One region of the Brevundimonas sediminis genome, then DNA from elsewhere that is predicted to be linked to it. Evidence: riboswitches for the same ligand, from Rfam matches in the RefSeq annotation. Region 1 holds a riboswitch; the other holds the start of a gene.
The links. A riboswitch is a leader RNA that binds a small molecule or an ion and turns the genes downstream of it on or off. The one in region 1 is predicted to bind S-adenosylmethionine.
Positions count from the first base shown of each region.

Region 2: it holds a riboswitch for S-adenosylmethionine, as region 1 does, so the genes downstream of both, ACLQ7T_RS04490 (TonB-dependent receptor plug domain-containing protein) here and metX (homoserine O-succinyltransferase MetX) in region 1, are expected to answer to the same signal.

Region 1 covers NZ_JBLYQK010000027.1:588-15,425, reverse strand. Annotated here, with positions in the region: gene ACLQ7T_RS13035 (efflux RND transporter permease subunit) at 1-2,808, shown strand, start outside; gene ACLQ7T_RS13030 (efflux transporter outer membrane subunit) at 2,808-4,250, shown strand; gene gltB (glutamate synthase large subunit) at 4,343-8,824, opposite strand; gene ACLQ7T_RS13020 (NAD(P)-dependent oxidoreductase) at 8,821-10,254, opposite strand; gene ACLQ7T_RS13015 (TorF family putative porin) at 10,427-11,107, opposite strand; gene ACLQ7T_RS13010 (ammonium transporter) at 11,202-12,545, opposite strand; gene ACLQ7T_RS13005 (hypothetical protein) at 12,603-12,818, shown strand; SAM riboswitch class I at 12,799-12,923, shown strand; gene metX (homoserine O-succinyltransferase MetX) at 13,023-14,015, shown strand; gene metB (cystathionine gamma-synthase) at 14,012-14,838, shown strand, end outside.
Region 2 covers NZ_JBLYQK010000004.1:134,198-149,035, reverse strand. Annotated here, with positions in the region: partial or broken gene ACLQ7T_RS04510 (SPOR domain-containing protein) at 1-10, shown strand, start outside; gene rpsF (30S ribosomal protein S6) at 196-579, shown strand; gene rpsR (30S ribosomal protein S18) at 592-867, shown strand; gene rplI (50S ribosomal protein L9) at 869-1,453, shown strand; SAM riboswitch class I at 1,621-1,732, shown strand; gene ACLQ7T_RS04490 (TonB-dependent receptor plug domain-containing protein) at 2,026-4,434, shown strand; gene ACLQ7T_RS04485 (hypothetical protein) at 4,567-4,944, shown strand; gene ACLQ7T_RS04480 (replicative DNA helicase) at 5,062-6,543, shown strand; gene ACLQ7T_RS04475 (discoidin domain-containing protein) at 6,702-9,923, opposite strand; gene ACLQ7T_RS04470 (carbohydrate ABC transporter permease) at 10,071-10,886, opposite strand; gene ACLQ7T_RS04465 (carbohydrate ABC transporter permease) at 10,883-11,782, opposite strand; gene ACLQ7T_RS04460 (extracellular solute-binding protein) at 11,779-13,053, opposite strand; gene ACLQ7T_RS04455 (glucoamylase family protein) at 13,050-14,492, opposite strand; gene ACLQ7T_RS04450 (TonB-dependent receptor) at 14,623-14,838, opposite strand, start outside.

The DNA.
Region 1 (14,838 bases):
CTGACCTCGCCCGACGGATCGCTGGATAACGACTATGTCGGCAACTACGCCAACTCGACCCTGCGGGATCGCCTGCTGCGGATCGACGGGGTCGGCAACGTGTCGATCTTCGGCGGCGGCAACTACTCGATGCGGGTCTGGATCGACCCGGCCAAGGCCGCCGCGCGCGACCTGACCGGCCCGGACATCGTCGCCGCGCTGCAGGCCCAGAACGTCCAGGCCGCCGCCGGTTCGATCGGCCAGCCGCCCTTCCCCACCAACGCCGCGGCCTTCCAGCTGCCGGTGCAGGTGCAGGGCCGCCTGAGCGATCCGAACGAGTTCGCCAACATCGTCATCAAGACCGACGCCGAAGGCCGCGTGACCCGCGTCCGTGACGTCGCGCGCGTCGAGCTCGGCGCCCAGGACTACGGCATCAAGGGCTTCTTCGACGGCCAGCAGGGCGTCGGCATCGCCATCGTGCAGCAACCGGGCGCCAACGCCCTGGGCACCGCTGACCGCGTCCTGGCCGAGGTCGAGGCCTTCAAGGCCGAACTGCCGCAAGGCATGGACATCTCGATCGCCTACAACCCGACGGAGTTCGTCGCGGCCTCGGTCGAGTCCGTGCAGCACACCCTGTTCGAGGCGGTCATCCTGGTCGTGCTCGTCGTGCTGGTCTTCCTGCAGACGTGGCGCGCGGCGATCATCCCGATCGTGGCCATCCCCGTGGCCCTGGTGGCGACCTTCGCCGTCCAGATGCTGCTCGGCTATTCGATCAACTCGCTGAGCCTGTTCGCCCTCGTCCTCGCGGTCGGCATCGTCGTCGACGACGCCATCGTCGTGGTCGAGAACGTGGAGCGCTACATCCGCGAGGGCCTGACGCCGAAGGAAGCCGCCTACCGCTCCATGCAGGAGGTGTCGGGCGCGCTGATCTCGATCGGTCTGGTGCTGGTCTCGGTGTTCGTGCCGACCATGTTCGTGCCGGGCATTCCGGGCATCTTCTACCGCGAGTTCGCCATCGTCATCACCACGGCCTCGGTCGTGTCGCTGCTGGTGTCGCTGACGCTGTCGCCGGCCATGGCCGCGCTGCTGCTGAAGCCGCACAAGGAACACGACCACGAGCGCAAGCCGGGCCTGCTGGGCACGGCCGCCTATTACGGCGGTTACGCCGGGCGGAAGTTCAACGAAGGCTTCGACTGGCTGTCGGACAAGTACGGTCGCCTGACGGCCCGCCTCGTGCGCACCGTCGGCATCGTGCTGGTGATCTACGTCGGTCTGCTGGGCCTGACCGCCTGGCGTCTGGTCGACACCCCGTCGGGCTTCATCCCGGAGCAGGACCAGGGTTTCCTGATCGGCGTCGTGCAACTGCCGCCGGGCTCGTCCCTGGAACGCACCGAAGCCGTGATGAAGCGCGCCTCGGACATCATCAAGTCGACCGAGGGCGTCGAGGGCATGGTCGCCTTCGCCGGTCTGGACGGCACCAGCTTCTCGTTCGGCTCCAATGCGGCGACCATCTTCGTGCGCCTGGACGCCTTCGAGGACCGCAAGACGGCCGAACAGAGCGCGGCCGCCCTGGCCGGGGCCATCACCGGCGCCACCATGGGCATCGAGGACGCGCAGATCTTCGTCATCGCCCCGCCCGCGGTTCAGGGTCTGGGCAACGGCAACGGCTTCCAGATGATGGTGCAGGACACCTCCGGCGCGGGCTATCGCGCGCTGGAAGGCTCGACCTTCGCCATGATGGGCGCCGCCGCCCAGGCGCCGGATCAGGTGCAGCAGGTCTTCTCGACCTACAACACCGGTTCGCCGCGCATCGCCGCCGACGTCGATCGTGACAAGGCGCTGATGATGGGCGTGCAGCCGTCGGCCGTGTTCGACACGCTCGGCGTCTATCTGGGCTCGTCCTACGTCAACGACTTCAACTTCCTGGGCCGCACCTTCCGGGTGACGGCGCAGGCGGAGCCGACGTCGCGTGACGACATGGCCGACATCGCGAACCTGAAGACCCGGTCCGCCACCGGCGCCATGGTGCCGATCGGCTCGGTGGCCAACCTGCGGGAGGACTCCGGTCCGTCGCGGATCGTTCGCTACAACCTGTTCCCGGCGGCCGAGCTGCAGGGTCAGGCGGCGGCGGGCGTGTCGTCCGGCCAGGCGATCTCCGAAATGGAGAAACTGGCCGAAGCCACCCTGCCCCCGGGCTTCTCGTACGAGTGGACCGGTCTGGCCCTGCAGGAGAAGCAGGCCTCGGGCGGCGCGACCATGATCTTCCTGATGGCCGTGGTCTTCGTCTTCCTGGTGCTGGCCGCGCAGTATGAGGCCTTCACCCTGCCGATGGCGGTCGTGCTCATCGTTCCGATGTGTCTTCTGGCCGCGATCCTGGGGGTCAACCTGCGGGGTCTGGACAACAACATCCTGGTCCAGATCGGACTGGTGGTGCTGATCGCCCTGGCCGCCAAGAACGCCATCCTGATCGTGGAGTTCGCCAAGCAGGCCGAGGACGAGGGGCTCAGCCGCTGGGACGCCGCCGTGCGCGCCGCCCAGACCCGTCTGCGCCCGATCCTGATGACCTCGTTCGCCTTCATCTTCGGCGTCGTGCCGCTGATGCTGGCCACGGGTCCGGGCGCGGAGATGCGTCAGTCGCTGGGCACCGCCGTCTTCAGCGGCATGCTGGGCGTGACCTTCTTCGGTCTGATCTTCACGCCGGTCTTCTACGTCGTCATGCGCTGGGTGGCCTCGAAGCTGCCGGGCGCCCCGAAGACGACGAGGGAAGACCCCACCCCCCTTCCCCCGCACGACGCGGACACCGCGACCGTCCGCTCGGGAGACGCCTGATGACTATCCGACCCTCTCTCCGGTTCCTGACCGCAACCGCCGGAGCCAGTTTCCTGCTGGCCTCGTGCGCGGTCGGGCCGAAGGCGCCTGACGCTACCCTTCCCCCCTCAGCGTCGGGCGCCTTCATCGGGACCGCCTCATCGGCGGTCTCGACCTCTTCGGCTCGTGACGACTGGTGGCGGCTGTACAACGACCCGGCCCTTGACGGCCTGGTCGGTGAAGCCCTCGCCAACAACAACGAGCTTGAGGCCGCCGCCGCCAACCTGCGTCGCGTCCGCGCGGCCCTGGGCGAGGCGCGCGTCGGTCGGTTCCCGTCGACCACCACCAGCGCCGCCTACAACCGCAGCCGCGTCTCGGCCGCGACCCTGCCGGCGGGCACCCTGCCGCCGGGGACCGATGCGCCCGAGACCGACGCCTACGACGCCGGTCTGGACGTCTCGTACGAGGTCGACCTGTTCGGCCGCGTCGAATCGACCATCCGCGCCGCCCGCGCGGACGCCGCCGCCGCCGAGGCCGCCCTGGACATCGTCCGGGTCACGGTCGCGGCGGAAACGGCCCGGGCCTATGCCGACGCCTGCTCGGCCAACGCCCAGATCGCGGTGGCGGAGCGGACCATCGGCCTGCAGACCGACACGGTCGGCCTGACCCAGCGCCTGCTGGACGCCGGTTCGGGCAACGGGCTGGACGTCGCCAGCGCCCGCGCGGCGCTGGAGTCGACCCGCGCGACCCTGCCGCCCCTGCGGGCCCAGCGCGACGGCGCCCTGTTCCGTCTGGCCACCCTGACCGGGCGCACCCCGGCGGAAGCCAGCGCGGCGGCCCGCGCCTGCCAGACCCCGCCGCAACTGTCGCAGCCCATCCCGGTCGGCGACGGCGCGGCCCTGCTGGCCCGTCGTCCCGACATCCGTCAGGCCGAACGCAACCTGTCCGCCGCGGCGGCGCGGGTGAATGTGGCCACCGCCGACCTGTTCCCGCGCATCACCCTGGGCGGATCGGCCGGGGTGACCGCCGGTGACACCGACGCCCTGGGCGACAGCGAGAATTTCCGCTTCTCGTTCGGCCCGCTGATCAGCTGGTCCTTCCCGAACGTGTTCGCCGCCCGCGCGCGGATCGAACAGGCGGGGGCCTCGTCGGACGCCGCCCTGGCGACGTTCGACCAGACGGTGCTGACGGCCCTGCAGGAGACGGAAACGGCCCTGGCCAACTACGCCAACGAGCTGGACCGCCGGTCGGCCCTGCAGTCGGCGCGGGACCAGGCCGCCAACGCCGCCCGCCTGTCGCGCCTGCGCTTCGACGCCGGCGCCGACAGCTTCCTGACGGTGCTGGACGCGGAGCGGACCCTGGCCGCCGCCGACGCCCAGCTGGCCGCCTCGAACGCCCAGGTCACCACCTACCAGATCGCCCTGTTCAAGGCGCTGGCGGGCGGCTGGGAAGCCGAAAGCTGAGACTTCCGGTTCAAGGCTGAGATGATGGAGGGGAGGCTGGATACAGCCTCCCCTTTTTTATGCCTGCCTCCCTCTCCCGATGGGAGAGGGATCTACGCCCGCTTCGCCTTCACCGCCGCCGCCTCCTCGCGGGGCAACACGTGGCGGAAGTGGGTGACCGCCACCGGCCAGGTCTCCAGCAGCCTGCGCGCCAGAGGGGAGCCGGTCTCCACAGCGTGACGGGTCACCAGCTCGTGCAGGCGCTGGCCCGCCTCGCCCATCACCGCGCCGGCGATGACCGAGGCGCTGTTGAAGCGATCCGCCGCCGTGCCTTCGGGGTCGTGGATGAAGGCCTCGCCGCCGCTCATGCCGGCGCCGAAATTCCAGCCCGTCGTCCCCAGCACCACCACGGCGCCGCCGGTCATGTATTCGCAGCCGTGCGCGCCGCAGCCCTCGATGACCGCCGTGGCGCCCGAGTTGCGAACGGCGAAACGCTCGCCCGCCGCGCCCGCCGCGAACAGCTTGCCGCTGGTCGCGCCATACAGGCAGGTGTTGCCGATGACCGCCGCGCCCGCCTGCCATGACGGGGGACGGACGATGATCTCGGCGCCCGACAGGCCCTTGCCGACATAATCATTGGCCTCGCCGTCCAGCTCGATCTTGAGACCCTTCATCCCCCAGGCCGCCAGCGACTGCCCGGCGGCGCCGCGCAGGTTCAGGGTCAGGTGGCCGTCCGGCAGGTCCGAGCCGTACTGGCGCACGATGTGCGACGACAGGCGCGTGCCGATGGTCCGCTGGGTGTTGGCGACCGAATAGGTCAGCTGCATCTTCTCGCGGCGGGCCAGGAAGGGCTCGGCGTCCTGGACGATGCGAGCGTCCAGCGCGTCGGGCACCGCATTGCGCGGCGCGTCGGCGGGCTGGCGCGCGTCCCCCTCGCCCACCCGCACCAGCAGGGGGTTCAGGTCGAGATCGTCCAGATGCTCGCTGCCGCGGGAGACCTGCTTGAGCAGATCGGTGCGGCCGACGGCTTCGTCCAGCGACCGCAGGCCGAGCGAGGCCAGAACCTCGCGCGTCTCCTCGGCGATGAAGCTGAACAGGTTGACCACCTTCTCCGGCGTGCCGGTGAACATGGCGCGCAGCCGCTCGTCCTGGACGCAGACCCCGACGGGGCAGGTGTTGGAGTGGCACTGGCGGACCATCAGGCAGCCGACGGCGATCAGGCTGGCGGTGCCGATGCCGTATTCCTCGGCGCCCAGCATGGCGGCGACGACCACGTCACGACCGGTCTTGATCCCGCCGTCCGTGCGCAGGCGGACGTGGCCACGCAGGCCGTTCAGGCTGAGCACCTGATGGGCCTCGGATAGGCCCAGCTCCCACGGCATGCCCGCGTGCTTGATCGAACCCATGGCCGAGGCGCCGGTGCCGCCGTTGTGGCCGGCGACCAGGATAATGTCGGCCTTGGCCTTGGCGACCCCCGCGGCCACCGCCCCGATGCCCGACGAGGCCACCAGCTTCACCGTCACCCGCGCGACCGGGTTGATCTGCTTCAGGTCGTAGATGAGCTGGGCCAGATCCTCGATCGAATAGATGTCGTGGTGCGGCGGCGGCGAGATCAGGCCCACGCCCGGCGTCGAATGACGCATGCGGGCGATGAACTCGGTGACCTTGAAGCCGGGCAGCTGACCGCCCTCGCCGGGCTTGGCGCCCTGGGCCACCTTGATCTCGATCTCGCGGCACTGGTTCAGATACTCGGCCGTGACGCCGAAGCGGCCCGAGGCGATCTGCTTGACCGCGCTGTTCGGATTGTCGCCGTTCGGACGCGGGTGATAGCGCTCCGGGTCCTCACCGCCCTCGCCCGAGACCGAGCGGGCGCCGATGCGGTTCATGGCGATGTTCAGCGTCTCGTGCGCCTCGGGCGACAGGGCGCCCAGGGACATGCCGGGAGTGACGAAGCGCTTGCGGATCTCGTTGACGCTCTCGACCTCCTCGACCGGGATCGGCAGGGCCTCGCGGAAGTCCAGCAGGTCGCGCAGGGCCGTGGCGGGCAGCTCGCGCGCCCGGCGGCTGTAGGCCTTGAATCGTTTGTAGTCGCCGCGCGTGGTGGCGTCCTGCAGGCGGTGGATCATCTCGGCGTCCCAGGCGTGGGTCTCCTCGCCCGCCCGGATGCGGTGGGCCCCGCCGATGCGCAGGCGCGCCCGGTCGGCGGCGAAACCGCGCGCCGCCTTGGCCACCGACTGCTCCTCGATGCCCGCCAGACCGACGCCCGAGATGCGCGAGGTCATGCCCGGGAAGAACTCGGCCACCAGAGCGCGCGACAGGCCGAGCGCCTCGAACTCGCAGGCGCCGCGATAGGCCGAAATGACCGAGATGCCCTTCTTGGCGAGGATCTTCATCAGCCCCGCCTCGACCGCCGTCCGATGGTTCAGGCAGGCGTCGCGCAGGGACAGGCCGGGATAGCGCCCGGCCGCGAGACGCTCGAGGAAGGTCTCCTGCGCCAGCCAGGCGTTGACCGCCGTGGCCCCGCAACCGACCAGAACGGCGAAGGCGTGGGCGTCGATCGCCTCGGCCGAACGCACCACCAGTGAGCAGTAGGTCCGCAGGCCCGCCTCGATCAGGCGGCCGTGCACCGCCGCCGTGGCCAGGATCATCGGGATCAGCGGACGATCCTCGCCCGCCCGTTCGTCGGTCAGGACAATCAGGCCCGCCCCGTCCCGCGCCGCCGCGACGGCCTCGGCGCGGATGCGGTCCAGGGCGGCGCGCAGGGCCTCGCCCTCCCGTCCGCCCTCGGCCGGCGCCGGGAAGGTGCAGTCGATCACCGTTGTCGAGCCCGCGCCGACGACGCCGAGCATGCGCTCGTACATGCCGTTGGTCAGGACCGGGCTGTCCAGCATGAAGACCCGGGTCTGGGTCTCGTCCTGGGCCAGGATGTTGCCCAGGTTCTTGAATCGGGTGCGCAGGCTCATCGCCCCGGCTTCGCGCAGGGAGTCGATCGGCGGGTTGGTGACCTGGGCGAAGGCCTGTCGGAAATAGTGGGCGAAGGGTCGCGACTGTTCGGACAGGACGGCGGGCGGGGTGTCGTCCCCCATGGAGCCCACGGCCTCCTTGCCCTCCGCGGCCATGGGATCGAGCAGGGACTCGATGTCCTCCTGCGTCCAGCCGACGGCGGCCTGGAAGCGGGTCAGGGCCTCGCCCTCCAGCTTGCGGGGCTCATCGCCCGGACCGACCAGCGGCTCCAGCGCGACCATGTTCGACAGCCACTCCCGGTAGGGATGCTTGGCCGCCAGCCGGTCGATGGTTTCCGCCTCGTCGTAGAGGCGGCCCGCCTCCAGATCGATGGAGATCATCCGGCCGCCGTTGATGTGCAGGCGGCGCGCGATGCGGTCGTCCGAGACGCCGGTCATGCCGGCCTCAGAGCCGCAGATCAGCAGGCCGTCCACGGTCTCGGCCGCCCGCAGTGGGCGCAGGCCGTTGCGGTCCTTGCCCGCCACGACCCAGCGGCCGTCGGTGGCGCAGACCGCCGCCGGACCGTCCCACGGCTCCATGACGGCATTGCAGTAGGCGTAGAGGGCGCGGTGATCGTCCGAGATCATGCCCTCGATCGGCGCCTCCGGAATCAGCAGGGCCTTGACCATGGGCGCCGGGCGACCGGCGCGGACCAGAACCTCGAACACATTGTCCAGGGCGGCGGAGTCCGAGCCGCCGGGCTGGATCACCGGCTTGACCGTCTGGTCGTCGGCGCCGAAGGCCTCGGCGGTCATGCGGATCTCGTGGCTGCGCATCCAGTTGGCGTTGCCGCGCAGGGTGTTGATCTCACCGTTGTGGGCCAGCATGCGGAAGGGCTGGGCCAGACGCCATTCGGGGAAGGTGTTGGTCGAATAGCGCTGGTGGAACAGGGCGACGTTCGCCTCCACCCGCGGGTCGGCCAGGTCCGGGTAGAAGTCCGCCAGCGCCTCGGCCAGCATCATCCCCTTGTAGATCACCGACCGCGCCGACAGGGAGCAGACGTAGAAATGCTGCAGCCCCGCCGCCGTGGCGCGGGTCTCGATGCGACGCCGCAGCAGGTACAGGGCCCGCTCCAGGTCCTCGCCGTCCAGCCCCTCGGGCGGGGCCAGCATGATCTGCTCGATCTCGGGACGGGTTGCGGCGGCGCGCTGGCCCAGCACCTCGGCGCGGTGCGGCACCTGACGCCAGCCGTACAGCCAGAAGCCGGCGGACAGGGCCTCACGCTCGACGATGGTGCGGGCCTGTTCCTGGGCGCCGAGGTCGACGCGGGGCAGGAAGATCATGCCGACAGCGATGGGCCCGGGGCGCGGCTCGTGGCCGGCGTCGCGGACCTGGGCCTCGAAGAAGGCGCGCGGCAGGCCGATCAGGATGCCGGCGCCGTCGCCCGACTTGCCGTCGGCGTCCACCGCCCCCCGGTGCCAGATGGCCGACAGCGCCTTCAGCGCCAGGTCCACCACCTCGCGGCGCGGCTGGCCGTCGATGGCGGCCACCAGACCGACGCCGCAGGCGTCCCGCTCGGACGCCGGGTCATAGGCATGGGCGTCGATCAGCTTCTGCCGGTCGGCCTCGAAGGTGTTCAGGTCAAAGGTCACGCCGCGGCCCTCCGTTGCGAGGACAGCCACGCATCAATTTCACTGGCCGCATCCTGTCCGTCGCGGACCGCCCAGACCACCAGCGAGGCGCCGCGCACGATGTCGCCGGCGGCGAAGACACCCTCCAGCGTGGTGGCCTTGGTCGCGCCGGCGGTGCGGATGGTCCGCCAGTCCGTCAGGGCCAGGTCCGGCGTGTCGAACAGCGCCGGCATGTCTTCCGGCTCGAAGCCCAGGGCCTCGATGACCAGATCGGCGGGGACGTCGAACTCCCCGCCCGCGACCGGCTCGACCGACCAGCGGCCGTCGGCCGACTGGGCCGCCAGCGCCATGCGCTGGGCGCGCACGCCGGTGACGCCCGAGGCGCCGCCCAGCACGGCGCGGGGCGCGGCCAGCCATTCGAAGACCACGCCCTCCTCCTCCGCATTGGCGGTCTCGCGCGCGCTGCCGGGCATGTTGTCCCGGTCGCGGCGGTAGAGGCAGGTGACCGAGGTCGCGCCCTGGCGGATGGCGGTGCGCAGGCAGTCCATGGCGGTGTCGCCGCCGCCGATGACGACGACCTTCCGGCCCGAGGCGTTCAGCGCTCCGCCGTCGAAGGCCGGGACCGCGTCGCCGAAGCCCTTGCGATTGGAGGCGATCAGATAGTCGAGGGCGGCGACCACGCCGTCCGAGCCGCAGCCCGGCGCGGTCAGGCGACGGGCCTGGTAGACGCCGGTGGCGACCAGCACCGCATCATGGGCGGCGCGCACCTCGGCGAAGGGCAGGGCGCCGCCGACATCGACGCCCAGCCTGAACTCGACCCCGCCGTCGATCAGGCGGTCGACGCGGCGGCCGACCACATGCTTCTCCAGCTTGAAGCCGGGGATGCCGTAGGTCAGCAGGCCGCCCGCGCGATCGTGGCGGTCGTAGACCGTGACGGCGTAGCCGGCGCTGCGCAGGCGGTCGGCGGCGGCCAGGCCCGCGGGACCCGCGCCGACGATGCCGACGGACTGCCCCTTCTCGGCGCGGGGCCGAATGGGATCGACCCAGCCGTTCTCGAACGCCTGATCACCCAGCCAACGCTCGACGGAGCCGATGGTGACCGTCTCCCAGCCGGACTGCTCCAGCGTGCAGGCCCCTTCGCAGAGGCGGTCCTGCGGACAGATACGGCCGCAGATTTCCGGCATGGTCGAGGTGGCCTCCGACTGACGCCAGGCCTCCTCGGCCCGCCCTTCAGCGGCCAGCCGCAGCCAGTCGGGAATATTGTTCTGGAGCGGGCAGGCCGACTGGCAGAACGGCACGCCGCACTGGGCGCAGCGACTGGACTGGCCACGGCCCGCATCCGGTCCGAAATCCGCATAGATTTCGGCATGGTTCTGCACGCGCTCCGCCGCCGCGACCTTGGACGGCCCGGTGCGGGGGATAACAACGAAAGTCTGGTTCACGGACGCCAAGGCTAGCCCTCTTCGCAACTGCGAACTTTGTACGGACGGGAAGGCCTTCAGGCAATTTTTATGCTGTCCTTGCGCAAACAGCAGGACAACCAGAAAAGACTGACCGGCAAGACCCGCCTGAATGGCAAGGCCTTGCCGGTCATGGCCGGGCGGAAGGGACGCCCAGATCCGTTCAGAAGAGGAATTTCAGCGTGGCGACGGCGCGGTCGTCGTAGAGCGGCCCGTCCACATCGGTGCCGTGATAGCGGCCGTCGATCACGATGTTGTCGGTGATGGCGTAGGCCGCGCCCAGGTTCCAGGCCGTGTAGTCGTCGGTGACGTCGAGGTACTGATAGCCGACGGCGCCGCTGAGGGTCAGCTTGGCGATGGGCGAGTAGCCGATGTTCGCCTCGACATAGGTGGCGCTCTCATCCGCGCCGAAGAAGTCCGGCGAGTAGTAGAGGGCGCCGCCGAGGGTCACCGGGCCGATCGCCCGGGAGACCGCGGCCTTGGCTTCGAAGAAGCTGTAGTCCGAGCCCGACGGGTCGTTCACATAGAGGTAGCCGACCACGCCGAAGTCGAAGGCGAAACCGCCCGCCTCGGTGCGGTAGCCGCCGTAGACATCGACCTCGGCGTCGGTGTCGTCGCCGAAGTCGACGTTCGAGGCCCAGGCTCCGACGTAGAATCCGGACTCGAAGCCGACGTCGACGCCGAGCTGGAGCGCCGGCTCCTCGTCGGTCTGGCTGACGCCGCGGAAAACGTAGTCCGAGGTCACGGCGGCGTTGAAGCTGACGTCCTGGGCGCTGGCGGTCGAGGCCGCGGCGGTGGCGATGAGAGCGGCGGCGAAGGCCGCGGCGCAGTAGGCGATTTTCATTGTTCTTGTCCCCAACTTGTTTGGTCGATGTTCGGCACGCAAACGCTTACTGGGCCCGGAGCGGGAGGAGAGAGCCCCCGCTCCGGAAGCAGGCTCAGACGGATTCCAGAGCCTCGCCGTGCAGGTGGGTGTCGAGGCCCTCTTCCTCAGCCTCGGCGCTGACACGCAGACCGGTGGTGAACTTGCAGATGATCAGGATCACCAGGGTGCCCACCGCGCTGTAGGCGATGGTCCAGCCCAGACCGATCAGCTGGGTCATGACATTGGCCCCTTCCGACAGGCTGTTGATCGCGGTGGAGGCGAACACGCCGGTCAGCAGGGCGCCGGCCAGACCGCCCGCGCCGTGGATGCCGAAGGCGTCCAGCGAGTCGTCGTAGCGGAGCAGCTTCTTGATCCACACCGACGAGGCGTAGCAGACCGGTCCGGCGATCAGGCCGATCAGCACCGCGCCCTTCGGGTCGACGAAGCCGGCGGCCGGCGTGATGGCGACCAGGCCGGCGACGATGCCGGACAGCACGCCGATCAGCGACGCCTTCTTCTTCTCGATGACCTCGACGATCTTCCAGGTGATGGAGGCGGCGGCGGCGGCCAGGATGGTGTTGATCAGGGCCACGCCGGCGAGCGAGTTCGCCGCGCCCGCCGAACCGGCGTTGAAGCCGATCCAGCCGACCAGCAGCAGCGAGGCGCCGATCATGGTCAGCACCGGGTTGTGGGCCGTGATCGGCTCCTTGCCGTAGCCCTTGCGGGCGCCGAGGAAGATCGCGCAGACCAGACCGGCCACGCCGGAGTTGACGTGCACGACCGCGCCGCCGGCGAAGTCCAGCACCCCGGCTCCGCCGAGGAAGCCCCCGCCCCAGACCCAGTGGGCGATCGGCGCATAGACCAGCAGCGACCAGAGCGCCGTGAACAGCAGCAGGCCGGTGTATTTCAGACGTTCGGCGAAGGCGCCGGTCACCAGGGCCGGGGTGATGATCGCGAAGGTCATCTGGAACGACAGGAAGACGAACTCCGGAATGCCCGGCAACAGGCTGTGCGCCGTCTCCATGCCGACTCCGTTCAGAAGCACGGCGTCGAAGCTGCCGATGAACTGGTTCACCGTCTCGGCCGGCAGGCCGCCGAGGTCGCCCGCCGTCCCGAAGGCGATCGAGTAGCCGGCGATAAACCAGACCAGGGTCGCGACGGCGAAGACGCCGACCGACTGGGTGATGGTGGCGATCACGTTCTTGCGGCGGACCATGCCGCCATAGAAGAGCGCCAGACCCGGAAGGGTCATCAGCAGGACCAGGGCCGTGGATGTGGCCAGCCAGGCCGTGCCTGCGCTGTCCAGTTCCAGCGGAACCTGATGTCCCAGAAGCGCGGGCGCCGCATCGGCCCCCGTCGCGATTGCCGTGGTCAGAAGGCCAAGGCCGAGCGCCAGGCCACTGCGAAGTCGTGTCATCTCAATCCCCCAAAGGACGCCGTTACGCATTAGCGAACTCTTTACCGCACCTGCGAAATGCGCAAGTGGCCGGATCAAGATTCAGGAATTTTTGTTGCCGCTGAAACGCACCTGAATCTTTCATGTGCAATAACATTCCTCGATTTCCGGATTCAAAGACGCAATCACGCCGAACAATGGTCAAGCTTTGCAATTCGCAATCGCAGCATTTTTGAAGGCTTGACGGACGCGATCGGCTTCGCCACCGTAAGGACACTCATCAAGACCGGCTGAGGGATAGGCCCTTTGACGCCGGGGCAACCTTCCAGAGATCCACCCGATCCCTGGAGATGGTGCCAACTCCTGCGGGGCGTCTTCGGAAGCCGCGAGAGATGAGTGAAGCGAGCGGACCTTCACGGGTCCGGACGACTTCACGGGTCTTTCTTCGCAGATGTTGGTTCGCCCCATCGGTTTCGCTGAGCGGAGCCGGAGCGGACAGTGGCGTCCACCACCGAATGGATCATCGACGAGGCCCCCGGCCGGGATGTCAGCGCCGCGATTCCGGCCGACTTCCGGCTGGCCTCGGGTGAGCGTCTGGCCGCGGACGCGGTGACCGGTCGCCTGCACGGCCCGGTCACGGGGCCGCTGGTGGTGATCGCGGGCGGCATCTCGAGCGGCCGCTTCGCCGCCCGCTGGTGGTCGTGGGCCGTCCGTCACGGCGGCCCGGTCGATCTGGACCGCGCCCGCGTGCTGGCCTTCGACCTGCTGCCCGGCAAGACCGATCCGGGCGTCACCATCACCACCGCGGACCAGGCCCGACTGCTGGGCCTGCTGCTGGATGCGCTGGGCGAAGCCCGCGTCGACGCCTTCGTCGGCGCCTCGTACGGCGGCTGTATCGGCCTGGCCTTCGCGGCGACCTTCCCCGAACGGATCGGCGAACTGGTGGTCATCTCGGCCGCCCACCGCGCCCATCCCGCCGCCACCGCCTGGCGCGGGGTGCAGCGCCGGCTGCTGGCCTTCGCCCGCGACTGCGGTCGCGAGGCGGAGGGCGTCGCGCTGGCCCGGGAGCTGGCCATGACCACCTATCGCACCGCCGACGAATTCGACTGGCGCTTCGCCACCACGGCCCCGGCGGAAGCGGGCGCCCCCTACCCGGTCTGCGACTACCTGATCGCCCGCGGCGCGGACTACGCGGAGGCCACCAGCGCCGATCGCTGGATCTCCCTGTCCGACTCGCTGGACCGGCACGCCGTCGCGCCGGAAGCGATCGCCTGCCCGCTGACCCTGTTGGGCTTCACCACCGACCGTCTGGTCCCGATCGAGGACCTGCGTGACCTCGCCGCCCGCGCGCCCGCGCTGCGTCGCTTTGACGAGGCCGGTTCGATCTTCGGTCACGACGCCTTCCTGAAGGAGCGCGAGGTCGTCGGCCGCTCGCTCCACGACGCCCTTTCTCCCCTGTACGCCCGCCAGCCTGACGAGATCGCCGCATGACCTGTTCCAGCGAAGCCCATCCCTGTACCACCGCCGCCCGTCACGGCGTGAACAACGATCCGGCGCACGGGGCGGTGATGCCGCCGCTGTACCTGTCCTCGAACTACAGCTTCGACGGCCTCGAGGGTAAGCGGAAGTACGACTACACGCGTTCGGGCAATCCGACCCGCGACGTTCTGGGCGAGACGCTGGCGAAGCTGGAAGGCGGCGCCGGGGCGGTGATCACGGCGACCGGCATGGCCGCGGTCGACCTGGCCCTGTCGTCCCTGGAGCCCGGCGACCTGTTGCTGGCTCCGCACGACCTGTACGGCGGCACCCACCGCCTGCTGAGCGCCCGCGCGCGTCGCAATCATTTCGATGTGCAGTTCGTGGACCAGAACGACCGGGAGGCGCTGGACGCCGCCTTCGCCCTGAAGCCGAAACTGATCCTGATCGAGACGCCGTCGAACCCGCTGATGCGCGTGGTGGACGTGGCCGACATCTGCGCCCGCGCCCACGCCGTCGGCTGCAAGGCGGCCGTGGACAACACCTTCCTGTCGCCGGCCCTGCAGAACCCGATCGCCCTGGGCGCCGACCTGGTGATCCATTCGACCACGAAATACATCAACGGCCATTCGGACGTGGTCGGCGGCGCCGTCGTGGCCCGGGACCAGGCCGATCTGGAACAGCTGACCTGGTGGGCCAACTGCCTGGGCGTCACGGGCTCGCCCTTCGACGCCTATCTGACCCTGCGCGGGGTTCGCACCCTCTTCGCCCGTGTCGAGCGTCAGCAGGCCACGGCCGGCCGGATCGCCGAATGGCTCGACGCCCACCCGGCGGTGAA
Region 2 (14,838 bases), on a different contig from region 1:
GCCCGACTGAGCCGGTCGCGGGCAGCCTTGCTCCCCGGCCGGTTTTCCCCTATACGCGCCCGCTTTCCAGGGCTTCGGTCCCGGTGCGGAGTTCCAAAGGGTTCGGGAAGTCATCCCGGCCGCCGCCCCGGGAACCATCGTGGAACGGACTGAACCCGGTCCGCCCGCGCCGGCGCCCACAAGGGAGAATACCGCATGGCTCTTTACGAGCACACGGTCATGACGCGCCAGGATATCTCGGCGCAGCAGGCCGAAGCGCTGAACGACACCATCAAGACTCTGATCGAACAAGCCGGCGGCGCTGTCGCCAAGATCGAGTACTGGGGTCTGCGCAACCTGACCTACCGCGTGAAGAAGAACCGCAAGGCTCACTATTCGCTGCTGGCCGTCGACGCCCCTCCGGCCGCCATGGCCGAAGTCGAGCGTCAGCTGTCGATCAACGAAGACGTGCTGCGCTGGCTGACCGTCCGCGTCGAGGAACTCGACCTGGAACTGTCGCCGCTGCTGGCCCGCCGTGAACGTGAGCGCGAGCGCGAGCGTGAACGCGGTCCCCGCGAAGACGCCGCCGCCGAAGCCTAAGGAACCCGGAACATGACCGATACCACCGCCCCGACCCCGGGCGCGCCGGCCGGCTCCGGCCCGGCCCGTCGCCCGTTCTTCCGCCGCCGCAAGGTGTGCCCGTTCTCCGGCCCGAACGCGCCGAAGATCGACTACAAGGACGTCAAGCTGCTGCAACGCTACATCAGCGAGCGCGGCAAGATCGTCCCGTCGCGCATCACGGCTGTCTCCCAGAAGAAGCAACGCGAGCTGGCCAAGGCCATCAAGCGCGCGCGCTACCTGGCCCTCCTGCCCTACGTGGTGAAGTAAGATGAAGGTCGTTCTGCTGGAACGCGTCGATAACCTCGGCGCCATCGGCGACGTCGTCACTGTCAAGGACGGCTTCGCCCGCAACTTCCTTCTGCCGCGCGACAAGGCCCGCCGGGCCACCGCCGCCAACCTGAAGGCCTTCGAACTCGACCGCGCCGCCATCGAGCAGCGCAACGAGAAGAACAAGGCCGAAGCGCAGAAGATCGCCGACAAGATCAACGGCGAAACCTATGTGATGATCCGTCAGGCCGGTGAAACCGGCCAGCTGTACGGCTCGGTCGCCGGCCGCGACGTCGCTGAAGCCATCCAGGCTGAAGGCGGCAAGGTCGAGCGTTCGCAAGTCGTGCTGAACGTCGCGATCAAGACGCTGGGCGTCCACGAAGTGCTGGTTCGCCTGCACGCCGAGGTCTCGGCCACCGTCAAGATCAACATCGCCCGTTCGGCTGAGGAAGCCGAGCGTCAAGCCAAGGGCGAGGACGTGATCAAGTCGGCCTACGAGGAAGATCGTGAAGCCGCCGCCGAACAGGCCGCGGACATGATCGCCGGCGGCGCCGGTCAGCAAGACGGCCTGGGTTCGGAAGCCTGAACCCAGTTTTGATCCTGGCCGAAATCTGAACCGAGCCGGACTTCGTCCAACTCGACCGATTTCGACCAGATGCTGAAAAGTCACGGCGGCGTGGGGGAAGCCCTGCGCCGCCGAACTTTTTTCGGGCGTGCGCTTGACGCTTTTATGACGCACCGCAATATCGGAATCGCTCATCGAGACCGGCTGAGGGAAAAGGCCCTTGGACGCCGGGGCAACCTGCGGACCGCCGTAAGGTGCCAACTCCTTCGGGACCCCTCCCCGGGTCACGGCAGATGAGAGACCGGCACGCCCGGACTCCCTCATCCGTCACCGCAAGTGTTTCCGATCGAGCAGGAGACGACCATGCGTTCTGACACGCCCTACGCCCTGACGGTCCCCGCCCCTGACGCCCGCGCGCCGCGCCACCTTATGTGTTGCGCCCGCCCGATGCGATGTCGCCCTGGCGCCTGACACGCTGACCCGCCCGGCCCCACGCCGGAACCGCCTCCAAAACACCGCCAGCCCGGACCCCCGGTGATCGCCGCGCGCGACACCGACCGGAGAGCTGCGCCTCATCGAGACAGAGATCCATCATGACCACCCGCTCCATCCGCGCCGCCCTGTTCGCCGCCGCCTCGGCCACCGCCCTGCTGGCCGGCGCCGCCCACGCCCAGACGGCGCCGCAGACCGCCCCCGAGGCCACCGAGGTCGACGAGGTCGTCGTCACCGGCACCCGCGCGCCCAACCGCTCCCGACTGGACACCCTCGCCCCGGTCGACGTCGTCACCCAGGAGGACCTGCAGAATCGCGGCACCACCGAGCTGGCCGCCGCCCTGGCCCAGTCGGTTCCGTCCCTGACCTTCCCGCGACCGGCGGTCGTAGACGGCACGGACTCGGTCCGCCCGGCTACCCTGCGCGGCCTGTCGCCGGACCAGACCCTGGTGCTGGTCAACGGGACCCGCCGCCACGCCTCCGCGCTGGTCAACGTCAACGGCACCGTCGGCCGCGGCTCGGCGGCCGTCGATCTGAACACCATTCCCTCGGGCGCCTTGGACCGGGTCGAGGTCCTGCGCGACGGCGCCTCGGCCCAGTACGGTTCGGACGCCATCGCCGGGGTGGTCAATCTTCGCCTCCGACAGGCCGATCACGGCGGCGGCGCGACGGTGACCGCCGGCCAGTACTACACGACCATCGACACCGCCCGCGCTCCAGGGCGTGACGAGCAGGACGGCGGCACCCTCACCGCCTCGGCCTGGCAGGGCTTCGGCCTGGGCGACGGCGGCTATCTGACCCTGAGCGCGGAATACCTGCGGCGCGACCCGACCAACCGCTCCGACCTCGACCCCCGCGTTACGCCCAACGCCGTCACGGCGCGGTTCGGCGATCCGGAGGTCGAGCAGTGGACCGTCTTCGCCAACGCCGGCGCCCCGCTGGGCAACGGATGGGAGGCCTATGGCTGGGCCGGATACCAGGATCGCGACAGCGAAAGCGCCGCCTTCCCCCGGCTGGCGTCGAATGTGAACAATGTCGCCGCCCTCTACCCCAACGGCTTCCTGCCCAAGATCGCCGTCAACTCGCGTGATCTGTCGGCCGCAGGCGGCGTGCGCGGCGTCATCGGCGGCTGGGACGCCGATGTGAACCTGGTCTATGGCCGCAACGCCCTGGAATTCCGCACCGAGGAGTCGCTGAACTCCACCTATGGCGCGGCCTCGCCCACCAGCTTCGATTCCGGCTCGCTGATCTATGACCAGCTGGTCCTGGGCGCGGACGTCACCCGCCAGTTCGACGTCGGCCTGTACGCCCCGCTGAACGTGGCCGCCGGTCTGGAAGCCCGTCGCGAGACCTACCAGATCGAGGCCGGTCAGGCGGAGTCCTGGGACCGCGGCCCGCTGGGCGGCAATACCGCCCTGACCAGCGGCGCCCAGGGCTTCGTCGGCTTCCAGCCGTCGAACGAGGTGGACGAGGACCGCACCGCCGTCGGCGTCTATGTGGACGTCGAGGCGCCGATCACCGAGCAGTTGACCGTCGCCGGCGCCGTCCGCTTCGAGGACTATTCCGACTTCGGCAATGCGACCACGGGCAAGGTCTCGGCCCGCTACGACTTCACCCCGTCGTTCGCCCTGCGCGGCTCGGTCTCGACCGGCTTCCGCGCCCCCTCGCTGCAGCAGTCCTATTTCACCTCGACCGCCTCGGTGATCCAGAGCGGCTCCATTGTGGAGACCGGCACCTTCCCGGCCACCAGCACGGTGGCCAGCCTGCTGGGCGCGGAACCGCTCGATGCCGAGACCTCGGTCAACTACACCCTCGGCGCGGTCTTCCGGCTGGGCGACTTCAACCTGACGGTCGACGCCTACCAGATCGATATCGAGGACCAGATCGTCCTGTCGGAGCTGATCAACCGCAGCTTCAGCCCGCAGGTCGCCTCGCTGCTGGATCCGCTGGGCGTCCAGGCCGCGCGCTTCTTCCTGAACGGCGTGGACACCACCACCAAGGGCGTCGACGTGGTCGGTCGCTATCGCATCAATGACGAGACCTATGGCGACTGGGACTTCACCGTGGCCGCCAATTTCAACGACGTGGAGGTGACGCGTCTGCCGACCTCCTCCTCGGTGCTGAGCCCGGTCCCTCCGCTGTTCGCCCGCAGCCGCATCCTGACCATCGAGGACGGCACGCCCGACACCAAGGTGTCCGGCACGACGGACTGGAGCTACGGCCGGTGGGGCGTCACCGCCCGGGCGACCTACTACGCCAGTGTCCTGCAGCCCGGATCGACCGCGGCCTCCGACTACTGGACCGGCGACAAGGTGGTCGCCGATTTTGAAGGCCGGTTCAGCCCGAACGAACGGATCACCCTGGCCCTCGGCGTCGACAACGCCTTCGACGAATATCCCGATGCGGTTCCGGCCAGCCTGAACAGCAACGGCGTCCTGGGCTTCCCCTTCTACTCGCCGTTCGGCTTCAACGGGCGCTATGTCTACGCCCGCGTCGGCGTGAACTGGTGACCCCTGCCCCGGGCCGCCGGTCGTCCTGCACGGACGGCGGTCCGGGACCAAGTCATCCGCTGATGAAAAACTTCGGCGAAAGCGTTGCCATGAGGAGGCTCCCGCCATATCTGGACGGTCGGAGACCTCCCCATGCTTCGTATCCTGACCGCCCTCGGGCTGGCCCTGTTCCTGTCCGCCTTCGCCTCCGGCTCCGCTCACGCCATGACGGTGCGCGAGTTCCTGTCCATCGCCGACCGCCTGCCGCAGAACGCCACCGCCGCCCTGCGCCCGGACGGCCGCCGGCTGATCAACGAGGTCTCGACCTCCGTGCACGCGGTGAAGAACGCCCAGTTCGCCGACGAGCGGGCCGGTCGCCGTCCGGCCTACTGCATCCCGTCGCGCGGCACCGGCATCACGCCGGAAGGGCTGCTGGCGCGTTTCCGCGCCCTGCCGGCGGGCCGTCGCGACATGACCGTCCAGCAGGCCATTCGCGAGTGGATGATCGAACGCTGGCCCTGCGGCGCCTGATCGTTAACTGATCCGCCTGCGGAATTCGGGACTGCCCACAGCCCCGGAGATTTGTCCCCGGCAACGCGTACGTCCAAACATGACGCAGGCGGCCTGTAAGGGCATGACGTCATGACCATGAACGCCTTTGCTCCCGCCGCCTTCAACGACACGCCCCAGGTCGCGTCCCTGCCGCACAATCTCGAGGCCGAGCAGGCGCTGCTGGGCTCGCTGATGTTCGACAACGCCGTGTTCGAACGGCTGAGCGACCGGCTGCGCGGCAGCCATTTCTACGAACCCTTCCACCAGCGCCTCTTCGATGCGGTCGAGGACCATATCCGTCAGGGGCTGCTGGCTGAGCCGACCATCCTGATGGAGCGGTTCAAGCAGGACCCGGCCTTCCAGGAGTTCGGCGGCCTTCGCTATCTCGCCGATCTGGTTGACCGCGCCCCGCCGGCCGCCAATGCGCCCGACTACGCCCGCGTCATCTACGATCTGGCCCTGCGCCGCGACCTGATCCGCATCGGCGGCGAGATCATCAAGGACGCGCCGGATCCCGAGCGCCCGGCCGAGGATCAGATCGAACAGGCCGAACAGACCCTGTACTCGCTGGCCGAGACAGGCAAACCGTCGTCCGGTTTCGTGAGCTTTTCCCACGCCTTGTCCGGCGCCGTTCAGATGGCGGCGGAAGCCTATCAGCGCGACGGCAAGCTGGCCGGTCTGGCGACCCACCTGGACGATCTGGACCAGAAGCTGGGCGGGCTGCACCCCTCCGACCTGCTGATCCTCGCGGGCCGTCCGTCGATGGGCAAGACGGCGCTGGCCACCAACATCGCCTTCAACGTGGCGCGCAGCTATCGCTGGGAGCCGACGCCGGAGGGCCGCAAGACGGTCTCAGGCGGGGTTGTCGCCTTCTACTCGCTGGAAATGAGCGCCGAACAGCTGGCCATGCGTATGCTGGCCGACGCCTCGGGCGTGTCGTCCGACAAGCTGCGCAAGGGCGAGATCGACGCCTCGGACTTCGGCAAGATCCGCGACGCGGCGGTCGAAATCGGCGAAAGCCCCCTCTACATCGACGCCACCGGCGGTCTGTCGATCTCCAAGCTGGCGGCGCGCGCACGGCGGCTGAAGCGGATGGAGCACGGGCTGGACCTGATCATCGTCGACTACCTGCAACTGGTGACCACCGGCGAGAACAGCCAGAAGAACCGGGTGCAGGAAGTGTCCGAGATCACCGGCGGCCTGAAGGCCCTGGCCAAGGAGCTGTCGGTGCCGATCATCGCCCTGTCGCAGCTGTCGCGTCAGGTCGAGCAGCGCGAGGACAAGCGGCCCCAGTTGTCCGACCTTCGGGAATCGGGCTCGATCGAGCAGGACGCCGACTGCGTGATGTTCGTCTACCGCGAGAGCTACTACCTGGGGCGCGCCGAGCCCAAGGAAGGCACCGAGGAACACCTGAACTGGCAGCAGGAGATGGACCGGCTGGAGCACCAGGCCGAGGTCGTCATCGGCAAGCAGCGTCACGGCCCCATCGGCATCGTGAAACTGGCGTTCGACGCCAACACGACGCGCTTCGGCAACCTGGCGCATGGGCAGGGCGGCGGGTACAGCGACTACGAATAAACTGCCCTTCTCCCCTTGAGGGAGAAGGTGGCCCGTCAGGGCCGGATGAGGGGGCTGCCAGCCCCATGCTCATCGCCAACGAGGCGGGCTGCTGACACAGCCCCCTCATCCGTCTCGCTCCGCGAGCCACCTTCTCCCTCAAGGGGAGAAGGAAGACGTCACCGCATCTCTACCCGTCGGGCGCCCGCGGGGATGGCCAGCTCGCCATTCGAGAAGCTCGCCGCCCGGCCGTCGATGCGGACGGTCGCGGGCGGGGTCTCTCCGGCCGGCCACTGGATGATGAAGCCGCCGGGGGGCGTGACCCCGGGTTCCAGCGTCAGGACATAGCCGCGTCGGGCGGCGCGGAAGCTGTAGGTCAGCGAACCGTACGGTGTGCGGACGGCGCGGACGCCCACCCCCTCCCCGGCCAGCCAGCGGGTCGGCACGCCCGCCGCCAGCACCAGGGCATGGTCGCGGTCGCGCTCATACACCAGCATGTCCATGACCGAGCGGATGTAGTCCGAGCTGATCCAGGCATGGGGCATGTCGCCGATGAAGCGGGGCTCGCGCTCCTCACGGCCGACCACCTCGGCCCAGCCGTTCCAGGCGCGCGGGCGGATGTCGGCGAAGTAGAAGTCCAGCGCCCGGAGCGCCTCCTCGCGGCGACCCAGCCGGACCATGGCCCCGACGTTGCGCAGCTCGTAAGGGGTGTAGTCCTTCCACGCCTGACGGTTCTCCTGCCGGGCGGTGAAATTCTCCCACCATTTGTCGAAGGTGCCTTCCAGCAGCGACTGCGGCAGGTCGTCGATCAGACCACCGGGCGACAGGCCGATGGTGGTCGAGGTGGCGTCGAAATCGCCCCGGTCGGCGGCGCCGGCGATCCAGTCGATGCCGTGGACGCGGGCCGTGGCCTCGATCGAGGCGATGATGTCGGCCTTGAACTGGGCCTCCGCCGCGCGGAAGCGGTCGGCGGCCTCGGCGTCGCCCAGGGTCTCGGCGATGAAGACGGCGTCGGCGTAACCGCGCAGGCCCCAGAAGTCGTCCCAGTAGCTGTAGGCCGGACGGTCCGAATAGCCCTCATGGCTGATGGTCGGCGGCAGCAGGCCGAACAGGTGGCGCTTGTCGGCCGCCTCGAACTCGGCCGTGCGGGTCGAGGCGCGCAGCTCGTCCATATAGCGGATCGCGCCCTGCACCTGCGGCCAGACGGCCCTCAGCGCCTCCAGATCGCCGGTGTAGCGGTACGTCTCGGCGGCGAGGAAGACGAACTCGCCGTGACTGTCGTTCTCGGGCACCGGATCGGCGCCGCGGCTGTCGACGCAACAGGGCACCTTGCCGTTGTCGAAGACGTAGGGGGCGAACCAGCGCAGATAGTCGGCGGACAGGTCGGCGTGACCCAGCCGGTTCAGCCCCTCGGCCATCATGGCCCCGTCGCGGATCCAGCTGCGGTTATAGCTGCGCGTGCCCGGCTGCAGGATCGGCCCCTGACGCGACATCAGCATATGGGCCAGCGAGGACTTCATCACCGCCTCGACCGGACCGGCCTCGGGCGGCAGGGTGACGTCGAAGCGGTCGAGTTTCTCGCGCCATCGGGCGGCGACGCGGGTCTGAGCATCGTCCAGCACCGCCTCGGCCGAACCGGTGAGCGGCAGGGCCGCGTCCCCACCAGCCAGCGCGGCTGTCCAGCCGAAGGTTCGGCTTTCACCGGGCTGGAGGATCACATCGTACAACCAGCCGCCAGACATCAGGGTCGAGGCGTCATATTCCGCGCCGCCCTCCCCCATGAACGCACGGCGATCAGCCACGGTCAGAAGGCTTTGCGGATCACTGCCGGCTTCAAAGCTGGACGCGACGATATGACCGGCCCGGCTCAGGGCGCGAACATTCACGTTGTCATTCAGCGTCAGCTCTGCGGGATTGATCTCGATCTTCTCGATCGGACCAACACCCCCGGGCGTGGTCAGGAACTGGCGCGGGCCGTTGACCTGGAAGGGTCGGGCCGCCAGCGCCAGCGTCAGGCTCTGCGGGCGGTCGGAGGTGTTGGTCAGGACATAGCGGCCGTACAGGCGGGCGGCGTCCGGCTCCCCCTCGGCGAAGGCCGTGGTGGTCAGGCTCCAGTGGTCGGCGGTCCAGGTCACGGACGGGATCGGCAGATCACCGTCCGCCTGCGACTGGGTGATGTTGACGTCGGACCAGGTCACCAGCCGCCCGTTCTCGACCACAAACGGTTCGATGCTGGGGCCGCCGCGACGCAGCTCGATGGCGCCGTCCTCGCCGATCAGGCCGCTCTCGCCGCCGCCGTCGACGCCGACGAGGGTCCAGTAGGGCTGTTCGCCGTGGAAGCCGCGCGGATAGAGGCCCCGACGGCTTTCGGACGCCACCGCCATCATGAAGCTGGTCTGCGTCTCGCCGAAGGACAGGGGTTCGATCTCAAGGCCGGTCAGGGCGTAGGCGTTGGCCGCCGCCTGCCCCAGCCGCTGCCCCGCGCCCGCCTGGCCGACGACGCCGCTCTCGTCCAGCGGGGCCAACAGATCGAGCCGCAGCCAGCGCGCCGACGCCTCGGGCGTGCGCAGCCAGTCGGTCCCGCCGTTGCCGTCGGTCACCGAGGCCAGCTCGCGCCAGTCGCGCCCGTCCGACGAGGCCATCAGACGATAGGCCGACGCCGCCATCCGGTCCGCCCAGCGCAGGGTCAGGCCGCCGAACTCGCGCTCATAGCCGAGGTCCAGCGTCAGGCTCTGCTCGCCACCCGCCGCCGATTTCCAGAAGGTCAGCGGGTCGTCATCGACGGCGCGGGCCGCGACATTGCCGCCGTCCTCGCTGGTGGCGTCGGCCACCGGGCGCGGCGGGACCGAGGGCTCGGGCGGCAGCTCGCGCAGCTCCAGCTGGTCGATCTCCAGCCAGCCGCGACCGCCCTGCCCCGCCGTGACCACGAACTCGATCCGCGCGGCGCCGCGGAAGGTGCGGTCCGGCTCCGGCCCCCAGGCCCAGAGGATCTGGCGCTTCTTGATGACGTAGCGGGTCCACTCACCCTGCGCCTCGAAGCGCTGGATCTGGCGCCAGTGGACGTTCTCGCCGGACGCATCGGTGAACTTGATCTCGAGCGTATTGGGCAGCATCTCGCCGCGCGCCCAGAAACTGATCTCGTAGTTTTCCGGCACACGCAGATCGAGGGCGCGGGCGGCGAAGGCGTAGCCCGAGCGACCGTTGAAGTCGTACGCCAGCCGCATGGCGCGGCCCTCATGGCCGGGGACCGCGGAGACGGCCGAAGAGACGTCGGTGGAGGCGTCGGCGGTCCACGGGGTCAGGGTCTCGAAGGTGTCGAGCGGACGGGCGGACTGGGCCTGCGCCGCCGTGGCCAGGGCGAGGGCGGCCGTGGTGGCCAGCAGGAAGGTGCGCATATCCATACTCCGCTCATCCCGGCGAAAGCCGGGACCCAGTTCTGTCCAGCGTGACGCCGGCGTTGGGGGATCAGCCTCGGTGCGATCCCGGTCCCGCTCCATCACCCAGCGCACTGGGTCCCGGCTGTCGCCGGGATGAGCGGATCGTTTGGTTCAGCCCTTCACGCTGCCCGCGAGCATGCCGCGGATGTAGTAGCGTTGCAGGGCGAGGAAGATGGCCAGCACGGGGGCGACGGTGATGACGGCGCCGGCCATCATCATCTCGGCGTCCTGCACGTGCTCGCGCGACAGGGCCGCCAGCGCCACCGGCAGGGTGTAGTTGGACTGGTCCGTCAGGATGATCAGCGGCCACAGGAAGTCGTTCCAGCTGCCCAGGAAGACGAACAGGGCGAGCGTCACGACGATGGGCTGCATGGTCGGCAGGACCACCTTGCGGAAGATCTGGCTCTCCGAAGCGCCGTCGACGCGGGCGGCCTCGAGCATTTCGTCGGGGATGCTGAGCGCATACTGGCGCACCAGGAACAGGCCGAAGATGGACGCCAGCCAGGGCACCAGAGCCCCGGCGTAGGTGTTCACCAGTCCCATGGACTTCAGCATCAGGAACAGCGGCAGGGTGCCGATCTGGGCGGGCACCACCAGAGCCGCGACCAGCAGCTGGAACAGCCGCTCGCGCCCCTTGAACTTCAGCTTGGCGAAGGCGTAGCCGGCCGGGACGGTGAAGCCCAGCGCCAGCACGGTGGCCATGGTGGCGAGCGCAAAGCTGTTCCACAGATAGCGGCCCATGCCCTGGGTCACGAACAGGTCGCGGTAGTGCTCGAGCGTCCAGTTCTTGGGCCATAGCGGCGGCGGGAAGGCCGCGGCCTCGCCGGTCGACATGAAGCTGACCGACACCATCCACGCCAGCGGGAACATCACCGCCAGGGCGATCAGGGCGACCGCGAGGTTCAGCAGGATCGAGCGAAGCTTCATTCGTACGCCCCCACCTTCTTCGCCACGGCCAGCTGCACCAGGGTGACCGCAAGGATGCAGACGAACAGGACGAAGGCGACGGCGCTGGCGGAGCCGAGGTTCCACCATTTGAAGCCCTCCTCGTACATGAAGTAGAGCACCGTGACGGTCGACTGGGCCGGGCCGCCCTGGGTCATCACATAGGGCTCGGCGAACAGCTGGAAGAAGCTGGCGACGGCGATGATCGAGACCAGCAGCAGGGTCGGGGCGATGGCCGGCAGGGTCACATGGCGGAACTGCCTGAACGGGCCCGCGCCGTCGATGCGGGCGGCCTCGTACAGGTCATCCGGCACGGTCTGAAGGACGGCCAGGAAGATCAGCATGTTGTAGCCGAAGGTCTTCCAGACGACGAACATCAGGATGGCCGGGATGGAGGTCGAGGGATCGCCCAGCCAGTCCACCGGCGGAATGCCGAACGCGCCCAGCGCCCAGTTGATGACCCCGTACCGGGTGTGGAGCATGTAGTTCCACAGCACCGCCGTCGCGACGAGGGTGGTGACGAAGGGGGCGAAGAACATCACCCGCCACAGCGGCCGCCATTTGATGACGCGGGCGTTCAGGATGACGGCGGCGGCCAGCGAGGTGGCGATGGACAGGGGCACGCCGATGACGGCGAACAGGCCGGTGTTCTTCATCGCGCCCCAGAACAGGGGATTGGAGAACAGCCGCTCATAGTTCTGCAGGCCGACGAAGCGCATGTTGCCGATATCGGCCAGCGCATAGATGTCGAAATCGGTCAGGCTGAGCAGCAGGGCCGCGAAGACCGGGATGGCGAAGAAGACGCCGATGGCCAGCAGCGACGGGGCGACGAAGCCCCATGCGGCGCGCTCGCGCTTGCGGAGGGATGACGGGGTCACTCGGCCCTCCCCTGTTCGATCATCCAGCGGCGCTTCTCCAGCAGACGATCCACGCGCCTGTCGATCTCGGCGGCGGCGGCGGCGGGCGCGAACTCACCGCGCACCATGCGTTCGGCGACGATCTGCATCTCGGTCACGATCCGCTCCCACTCGGGCGCCTTGGGCACGGCCCTGGCGCGCGACAGCTGGCCCTTGAACGCGGCGATGTAGGGGTCGTTCGCCACCGTCGGGGCGGACCAGGCGCTTTCGCGGGCCGGCAGGTTGCCGGTGATGCCGTTGAAGATCGCCTGCACGCGCGGCTCGGACAGGTAGCGGACCAGCTTCCACGCCGCCTCCTGATGCGGCGAGCTGCTGTAGACGACCAGCGACGATCCGCCGGGGGCCGAGGCGCCGGGGCCGGTCGGGCCGGGCACGCCCGCGGTCATCCACTGGACGCCGGGCGACAGGCGGTCCTTGAAGTCGCCGATGGTCCAGGGGCCGGAGAAGTAGAAGCTGAACCAGCCGCGCTCGAACTCGGTCCAGACGTTGGAGATCTGCGCGGCCGAGGCGACCGGGGCCAGCCCCTCGTCGAACAGGCTCTTGTAGAACTCCAGCGCAGCGATGAAGGACGGGGTGGAGAAGTTGCCGCGCGTGTCCTGGTCCCGCAGCAAAGGCGCATCGCCCTGCAGGCCGAAGGTCAGCAGTTGCTCGAACTCGTTCAGCGGCAGCAGGACGGCGTATTTGTCCGGCCCCACCACCCGCTTGACCGCATGCATGGCCTGTTTCCAGCCGGCCCAGTCCCGCGGCATGGCCTCATGGCCGGCCTGACGCAGCAGGTCGGTGCGGTAGAAGATCAGCCGGGTGTCGACGTACCAGGGCGTGGCCATCGGTCGGCCGTTGATCCGGTTGGTGTCCAGCACCGCCGGGAACTGGTCGGTCAGCAGGTCCCGCGCCTCGGCGGGCAAGGGGCTGATGGCCCCGATGGCGGTCATCTCGGACACCCAGGTGTTGCCCACCTGACTGACGTCCGGCAGCGAGGCGCCGGCGTAGGCGGTCAGCAGCTTCTGGTGGGCGGCGGTCCAAGGCAGGGCCTGGACCTCGACCTTGATGTCCGGGTTCAGCCGCTCGAACTCCGGCAGGATCCGGCCGACGTTGGTGGCCTCCGAGCCCATGGCCCAGAAACGCAGGCGGGTGCGGCCGTCGCGGCTCCCGCCACAGGCCGACAGGCCGGTCGCGGCCGCCCCGGCCATCAGGCCGAGCGTCGTGCGTCGATCCGGCCTGAAGATGCTCATGCGTTGTCCAGCCAGCCGCCGGTGAAGCCCGCGCGCTTCAGGCCGCGCACCAGGTTCGGTTCGCCGTGCATGGCCTTCCAGACGATCTCGGAGCGATGGTTCTCGATCTGGATGACGATGGGGCCCTGGTCGATGCCCAGATAGTCGCCGTCGACCCAGCCGATGCCCGGCACGATGCGACCGTGCTGGAGGGGGCCGTCGCGGACGGTCAGGGTCGGGTTGAACGAGTCCAGGAAGCCGTACTGCGTATAGATGGCCGAGCCGTAGCGGGCCTTCATCGCCTTCAGGCAGGCGATGACATGGTCCGGGGCGAACGGCATGGACGCCAGGGCCGCCGTCGGGGCGAGCGTGCCGTCGTCACGGTCGCCCGGACCACGCGCCGAATAGCTGAAGAACTCCCGCTCTCGCCCGTCGATCACCTGACGGAAGTCGCCGGGGCCGTCGCAGGCGGTCAGACCCCAGACGTCGGCCGAATAGCCGGCCCAGCCCATCGGGTTGTCGATGGCGTACTTGCGCTGGGCCTCGACGGCGCGGACGCTGTTCTGGAAGTAGTCGAAGCCCGGAATCTCGGCCTGCTGGTCCTGCAGCCAGCGGTCCCGGATGCCCCGGAAGTCGATGTACATGTGGCTGTATTCATGCCCGAACAGCGGCGGGAAATGCAGGTGTTTCGGTCCCCAGCGGTCGGTCCAGCTGTGGTCGTAGACGCTGCACCACTCGTCCCAGACCGTGGTCGGCGTCGGATGGGTCGGGCTACCGATGGCCAGCAGCAGGACGATCATGCCCTCGTTGTAGACGTTCCAGTCCGCGGGGATGAAGCCGGTCTCGGGGTGCCAGCCCATGGTGATGCGGTTCGGCCGGACGACGGCCCAGTCCCATTCGACCCGCTCATAGACGGCCTGCGCCCGCTCGCGGATCTCGCGCTCCTGCGGATGATCGCCGTCGAACCAGCGGGCGGCGAACAGCATGCCGGCGACCAGAAGGGCGGTGTCGACGGTCGACAGCTCCGTCCTACCGAAGCGGTGGCCCGTCTGCATGTTGAGGAAGTGGTAGAAGAACCCCTTGTAGCCGCCGTTGCCGGTCGGCTCGGGCCCCTGCGGCAGCTCGTGGAAGAAGCGGATGGTGGTCAGGGTGCGCTCGCGCGCCTCGTCACGGCTCATCCAGCCGCGCTCGACCCCGACGGGCCAGCAGGTCAGGGCGAAGCCGACGGCGGCGACGGACGAGAAGGACTCGGTCGGCCAGCGGTCGGGGGTCAGGCCATTGGCGCGATTGGTGACGCGCACGAACCAGTCAAAGGTCTTGCGCTGCAGGTCCTCGACGTCGGCGTCCAGCGCCGGTCCGGTCGGAACCAAAGGCGTGGCCGACGGCATGGTGGCGCAACCGGCCACGGCCAGAGCCGCGCCGGCGAAGGTGGACCCCATCAGAAAACGTCTGCGGTTCATGGGATCACCTCTCAACTCGGAATACGCGGATCAAAAAAATGGCCGCCCCCGGTTGGGCTGGGAGCGGCCGTTCAGGCTCAGGAGATTGTAGTCCCCATCGGGCGGCCCGGAAGCCGCCCGAGGGTCGCACCTACCAGCGGTAACGCAGACCGACCTGGAAGCTGCGCGTCGGCAGATACTGGGCGGTCGGACGGCCGAAGTTCGGGTTCAGCGGGGCGAGCCCGGTGTTCGACGTGCGATAGGTCTGGTTGAAGCTGCTGAAGTTCTTGAAATCCAGAACGTTGATGGCATCGAACGTCAGTTCGACGATATCACCGTGCGGGAGCTCGAACTCCTTGGTCACGCG